2 regions of the Pseudoalteromonas sp. 1_2015MBL_MicDiv genome follow, and region 2 is predicted to be linked to the other one. Evidence: predicted binding sites of a transcription regulator. Region 2 holds the regulator's gene; the other holds the start of a gene.
The links. Region 2 encodes MetJ, which represses methionine synthesis genes. Its sites were predicted from a motif close to TAGACGTCTAGACGTCTA; they were not measured.

Region 1 (3,428 bases), 1.4 Mb from region 2:
TAAAAATTAATGCTCAAAAATTAAGTACCGAAGATATTTATAGCCTAAGGCGAAAGAGAGAATATAATTTAAATAAAAATGTTAAATACTTATGGAGTATTCACGGAGAAATAGAACATCCTAAATCAATTATGCTTGGATTAGACCATTACTGTGGCTCAGTTAGTAAAATTGAATCCTATGTTAAAGGTACTTATAAACATATAGTTGATGGTAAAAATCAAAGCGTAGAGCCAATGTCGACTAAATTAAAAAAAAGTAGTTATTGTTTTACGTCATGGATTGATCTTTTCTTTTCTTCAAATATTCATATTATTGGGCTCTCCCTTGATTACAGCGAAACTGATATTTGGTGGTTACTTAATAAGCGAGCTCGTTTTGCCGCTGATAATTTAGTGGATAACAAAATATATTTTTATACGAATCAGATTGAGCGGGAAAAATCAGAATTACTCAAATCATTCAATGTTGAAGTGGTAAACATAAAAGTTATAAATGACGACTATAAAAGTATGTATATGTCTGCAATAAGTAAAATTAAGCTAATGTCTGAAACTGTGTAAAATAAGTAACGAAAAAGCAAGCCATGAGGCTTGCCAAGAAGGGTGTTAATTAGCTCTCACCTAGCCTTTAAGCTATTAGCTTTTCCGCAAGGTTCAATTCCATTATTGCTTTTAATAAACGGTATAGGTTAATTGACGCGTCAATTTCTTCTTTACGGTTTGTTAAGCTTTCAATATTTAAGCCCAGCGGTACATCTAAATGCGCACAGCTTTTAAGTATTAAGTCGAGGTTTTCGCGGCAAATACGGACTGATTCACTTAATGTATTGTCTGCATCAAGCATGCGCCATTTAGTTGCCTCTGGCACTGAGATACCCAACCATTGCATAAACTCTAAGGTTTTTTCGCCGCCGCACGGGGTAAACGTTAATATAATACGTTGAGGTGTAATACCCTGTGCTTTACAAGTACGTGCGTAGCTAGTGATTAGCTCTATAGTAGCTTGTGCATCGTAAACAGCTTGCGATATAAAAAACTGACAACCTTGTGCTGTTTTTTCTATTAATCGTTCGTGCTCATTTCGTTTACTTGAATGGCGCTCGGCAATCGTAACGCCACCTAAAAAGAAATCATCTGATTGCTCAGCCATCGCTTTATACGCATCTGGCAGGCTTAGCTTTATATCGCCTATCGATGATGGGCTACCTACTAAAACAACATTTTGTAAATCGTAGTCGTTTTTAGTTTCACTTAGCCAATCTTTAAATTCGCCTACGCCACGCTGCGCCACACTTTTATAAGTAATCACATCTTGTGCAGATAAATTACGAAGTAAATGGCTGTATTCACGCGGATCAACGGTTTGTTTAAACGCAAATGGGCGGTCTTGGTTAGTTCGACTGCTTTCGTCTTGAATGTCGTAAATTATTACGCCGTCGTATTCAATTTCGTGTAAGCGACCTAATAGCTTTTCTGCAATGGTTTTTAATTGCGCTTTATCGGTGCCAATTTTAGGCGGGGTAGTACCAATAAGATAAACACCTTGATTGGTGTCCACTATCTTCTCTTTTAGTGATAAAGCCATAATCCTCATTCCAGCTAAGTTTGTTTTGATGGATTTAATATAGCAGCCATTTAGACGTCTAGATAGATTTATTTGGTGAAAGTTTTTCAACTAACATGATGTTTATTCATAGTGTTTGTTCCCATTATTTATAATTGACACAGTTGTTTACATAATAAATTCCCTTGGGACTCTTATATTTATTGGCTTTGGGGCATAATCGAGGGTGAGTTAGTGTTAAATCTGACAAAAAATTTGCTCAATTTAAAAAGGGACAACAATGAAATTTAAATTATTAGCAACCAGCTTAGCGGTATCGCTGGCGTTAACGGGTTGCGCCATGCAACAAAACCAAAGCGCGCAAACAACAGCACAACAAGAACAAGTAAATAAAGCTGATGACCGTGTTTTTTCACAAGATTACTTAATTGAAGAGCTAGAAAACGGCTTACGTGTCATGGTTGTTAAAACCGATTACCCTGATGTAGTGTCGCTGCAAATTCCGGTATCGGTTGGATCGCGTAACGAAGTTGAAGAAGGCAAAACAGGCTTTGCTCACTTTTTTGAACACATGATGTTTAAAGGCTCAAAAAAATACCCTGAAGATGTGTACTCAGACATATTAAAAAATTCAGGTGTTGATAACCGCGCTTATACAACAAATGATTACACAAATTACCATTTAAACTTTTCAAAACAGCATCTAGATAAAGTACTTGAGCTTGAAGCTGATGTTTTTCAAAACTTGACCTACACCGAAGAGCAATTTAGAACAGAAGCACAAACGGTAAAAGGTGAGTACTTAAAAAACAACGCGAGCCCAATTCGTAAATTATTAAGTGCTGTGCGCGAAGAAGCGTTTGACAAGCACACTTATAAACACACCACTATGGGCTTTTTTAAAGACATAGAAGCCATGCCTGATCAAATGGCGTACGGTAAAGAATTTTTTGCTAAATTTTATAAGCCTGAGTATGTGTCACTGGTTATTGTGGGCGATGTAGACCCGCAAGCAACAATGGCAATGGTTAAAAAGCATTGGGGAAGCTGGAAAAAGGGTAACTATGTTGCTGACATTAAAGCAGAGCCTGTTCAACAAGCACCAAAATATTTGCACCAGCAAGATGAAGCACTACCAGGGCATTGGTTACTCGTATCGTACAAAGGCGCTGCGTGGGAGCCTGCTAAAAAAGACAGAGCGGCACTTGATTTAATCTCACAGCTTTATTTTTCAAATAATTCAGATTTATATCAAGAGCTAGTGGTCGACAAACAAATTGCCAGCCAAATGTTTACCTATAACCCAGAGACTAAAGATCCGGGTTTATTACACGTATTTGTTAAAGTAGAAAACGCAGATGATTTAGCCACTGCACGCGATGCCATTAACCGAACTTATGCAAAAGCACGCACTGAGCTTGTTGATGAGCAAAAGTTGAGTGATTTAAAATCGAACCTTAAATACAGCTTTATTAATGGCTTAGACTCATCGCAAGCGATTGCATCAACCCTTGCCAGCTACATGCATTTTGAGCGCGATCCTGAGGTTATAAACCAGCTGTATAAATCGGCAGATAACATTACCAGCGCAGATATTAAAGCCGTTGCTAATAAATACTTTACTGATAACGCACGTACCACATTAACAATGTCGGCACTTGATAAAGCCCCAGGTTTTGAGCAAGAAGTTGATTTAAATACGCTTACTGCAAAGCTTGAACAAGCACCTGCGGCACCTGTATTTAAAGTGCTTGATAAAACCAATAGCTCGCCATTAATTGATGTTAACTTTTTATTCAATACCGGTGCGGCTGCCGACCCTCAAGGCAAAAAAGGTGTTGCTGCGTTAACTGCGGCTATGC
Region 2 (3,428 bases):
TCTAAAAACTATTTATAAAGGTGTGGAAGGTGAGTATTATGCTGGTGATGATGCTTGGGACTACTTGAAAACAGTAAGTGGTTATGATCTTAAAGCAATTTTAATGGAAATTGCAGACAATAAAGAAAAAGAAGTTTTACATGGTTAACGATATTTTATATGGTGATTGTCTTGATAAAATGGAACTTATCGAAAAAAACTCTATTGATTTAATTTATTTAGATCCTCCTTTTTTTACAGAAAAGAAACACACTTTAAAGAACCGAGAAAGAACTCAAGAGTTTAGTTTTAATGACAGTTGGGGAAGCAACTTAGGTTATGCAAAGTTTTTGGAAAAACGCTTAAAGTTAATGCATTCTTTATTAAAAGATAGCGGCTCTATTTTTGTTCACTGCGATAAGAGCGGTGAGCATATTATAAGGGGTTGTTAGATCATATCTTTGGAGCCAAGAACTTTCAGTCTGAAATCATTTGGGCTTATAAAAGGTGGTCTAATTCTAAGAAAGGGCTGTTACCTAGCCACCAAAATATATACTTCTACTCTAAAACTAAAGACTTCAAATTTAATACACTTTATAAACCATATTCAGAGACTACGAATATTGATCAAATACTTCAGCGAAGAACTAGGGATAGGCATAATAAGTCTGTTTATGATAAGGACAGTTTAGGTAATTCAATAAACGGCGCTGAAAAAAAAGGTGTTCCGTTAAGTGATGTTTGGGATATTCCTTATTTGAATCCTAAGGCAAAAGAGCGGGTTGGCTATCCGACTCAAAAGCCTCTTTTACTCTTAGAACAAGTAATTAATCTTGTTACTGCTGAAGGTGATATTGTTTTAGATCCTTTCTGCGGAAGCGGTACAACATGTGTTGCAGCAAAGCTTCTAGGTAGGAATTTTATAGGTATAGATGAATCTTTAGATGCGGTAAATTTAAGTAAAGATAGAATAGATAACCCAATAAAAACAGAGTCAAACCTTCTTAAAAATGGCCGTGATTCTTATAATAATGTCGAACATTCAGTCCTTAATTTTCTAAAAGGTATTGAATTTAATCCGATACAAAGGAATAAAGGGATAGATGCAATTCTTATTAAGCAATATGAAGGAACCCCTGTACTTGTAAAAGTGCAAAAAGATAATGAAACTTTAGGGGAAGCTATAAAATTGCTCAGTAATGCGATGAAAACAAAAAAAGCTAAAAAGGCTTTTTTAATACAAACGTCAGATGAAAATGAGCTTTATAAGATGGATATAGAAAATTTTGGTATGAGTATTATTATTTCACCTGCCTTAGAATTATCTCGACAATTAGCGAAAATTTATATTTAAGTACACATAGAGTTAGCTCTTAATTACCAACTAAATATTTTTATATCTGTTGGTAATTTACTAGTTTTGAACTGCGTGGATTGAAATATCTGAATTTTATTTAAGATCATTTAAGTCAGGTATATTTAGTTTCATTTCTTCCATTATCGATTTAGCCTCTACAGGTATCTTTTCTATATTATCTTTACTCAGGTCTTCATCGCTTGGTAAGGGTTGGCCTGTAAATGCATGTAAAAATGCTTCGCATAGTAACTCACTGTTTGTGGCGTGGCGTAAGTTTTTAACTTGACGACGAGTACGCTCGTCAGTTAAAACTTTCAGGACCTTTAACGGGATTGAAACGGTGACTTTCTTCACATGCCCTGATTTTTGCCCGTGTTCTACGTATGGGTGAATATACTCACCATTCCATTTAGCCATAAGATGTATCGTTGCCTCAGATTATTAATTTCTTACACGCCATAAAAAGCGTGTAAATATGCTTGAAATTCTATCGATTTAAAAAAGATAGTCAAATAATAGATACAGATCTACCTTAATAAGCTCAATGTGAATGCAAATATAACTACTTTTTAACAAGTTTAAGCACGTAATTTTCAAAGAACACTTTAATTTTTAGCTATCTAGAGCTTTAAAATACTTTGACTTCCCAAATTGAATAAACTACTCTTTTAGACGTCTAAACATCCAAATTAATCAGGTGACGAATATGAGCGAAAAAAACAAAGCAACCATTGCGGTCCGTAGTGGCGTTGAAGCCGATAAACACCACGGTGCAGTGGTCGCGCCAATCTATTTATCGACTACTTATTCGTTTGCCGATTTTGATACTAAACGCCAATATGATTATGGCCGCAGCGGTAATCCTAACCGCGATATCTTAGCCGAGACCCTTGCTGAGCTCGAAGGTGGAGTACGCGGCATAATTACAGCCACAGGCATGGCGGCTGTACACTTAGCAACTCAGCTGCTTAATCACGACGACACGTTAGTGATCCCACACGACTGCTACGGTGGAAGCTACCGTTTATTTACGTCCCTGCAAAAGCGTGGCTTGCTAAAGCTTGAGGTTTTAGATTTAACAAAACCAGAAAGTCTTCAAAAAATATTAGTAATTAAACCAAAACTCATTTGGATTGAAACACCAAGTAACCCTGTACTACGTTTAACTGATATTAAAGCGGTTACTGATATTGCTAAGCAGTGTGGCGCACTGGTGGCCGCTGACAATACATTTTTATCGCCTGCTTTACAAAATCCGATTAAGTTTGGTGTAGATATTGTGGTGCATTCAACCACTAAATATATTAACGGACACTCAGATGTAGTGGGCGGTGCTGTTATTGCTGCAACACAAGAGATCGGTGACGAGCTTGCTTGGTGGGCTAATAACATTGGTATCACAGGGGCACCTTTTGATAGCTATTTAACGCTTCGTGGTTTACGTACTTTAAATGTGCGATTAAGGCAGCATCAAGAAAATGCATTAGCAATAGCTAAGTATCTCGAAGAATCTGAGTTCGTTAGCCAAGTTTATTACCCTGGGCTTGAGTCGCACCCCCAACATGAATTAGCGAAAGCACAGCAGCTTGGTTTTGGTGGCATGGTTAGCTTTGATATTAAAGGCGATATAAACGATGCTGCGGCTTTTTTAACTAGTCTACATAACTTTAGTTTAGCTGAGTCGCTAGGCGGCGTTGAGAGCTTAATATGCCACCCTGCTACCATGACGCATGCAGGGATGGATGCAACAGCGCGCTTAGAAGCCGGCGTTGGTGATACGCTTATTCGTGTTTCTGTCGGAATAGAAGACATTGAAGATTTATTAGCAGATCTTGAACGTGTATTTACACTTGTAAAACCTGGCAGAAAAAACAATACAAATCGATTAACTAAAGGTGCGGGAACATCGAGCGGTGATGCTAAGTTAAGTGCCGCTTACCCCGCGCTTTGGTAACTAACATGACTAAAAATATACATAAATTTGGCGGTTCGAGTTTAAGTTCAGCGCAGCGTTACAAAAGTGTTGCGGGTATTATATTAGAGCACACACAACCTGGTGATTGCGTTGTGGTATCAGCAGCTGGGAAAACAA

Region 1: a site for MetJ is predicted at 1,631-1,648, ahead of AOR04_RS13305 (methylenetetrahydrofolate reductase). Genes of this name have one in related genera too.

What each region holds. Positions count from the first base shown of each region.
Region 1 is NZ_CP012737.1:2,983,905-2,987,332, reverse strand. It holds gene AOR04_RS13310 (SIR2 family protein) at 1-563, shown strand, start outside; gene AOR04_RS13305 (methylenetetrahydrofolate reductase) at 631-1,587, opposite strand; gene AOR04_RS13300 (M16 family metallopeptidase) at 1,847-3,428, shown strand, end outside.
Region 2 is NZ_CP012737.1:410,390-413,817, forward strand. It holds gene AOR04_RS01865 (ApaLI family restriction endonuclease) at 1-148, shown strand, start outside; gene AOR04_RS21995 (DNA methyltransferase) at 141-431, shown strand; gene AOR04_RS22055 (DNA-methyltransferase) at 425-1,333, shown strand; gene metJ (met regulon transcriptional regulator MetJ) at 1,430-1,753, opposite strand; gene metB (cystathionine gamma-synthase) at 2,043-3,290, shown strand; gene metL (bifunctional aspartate kinase/homoserine dehydrogenase II) at 3,296-3,428, shown strand, end outside.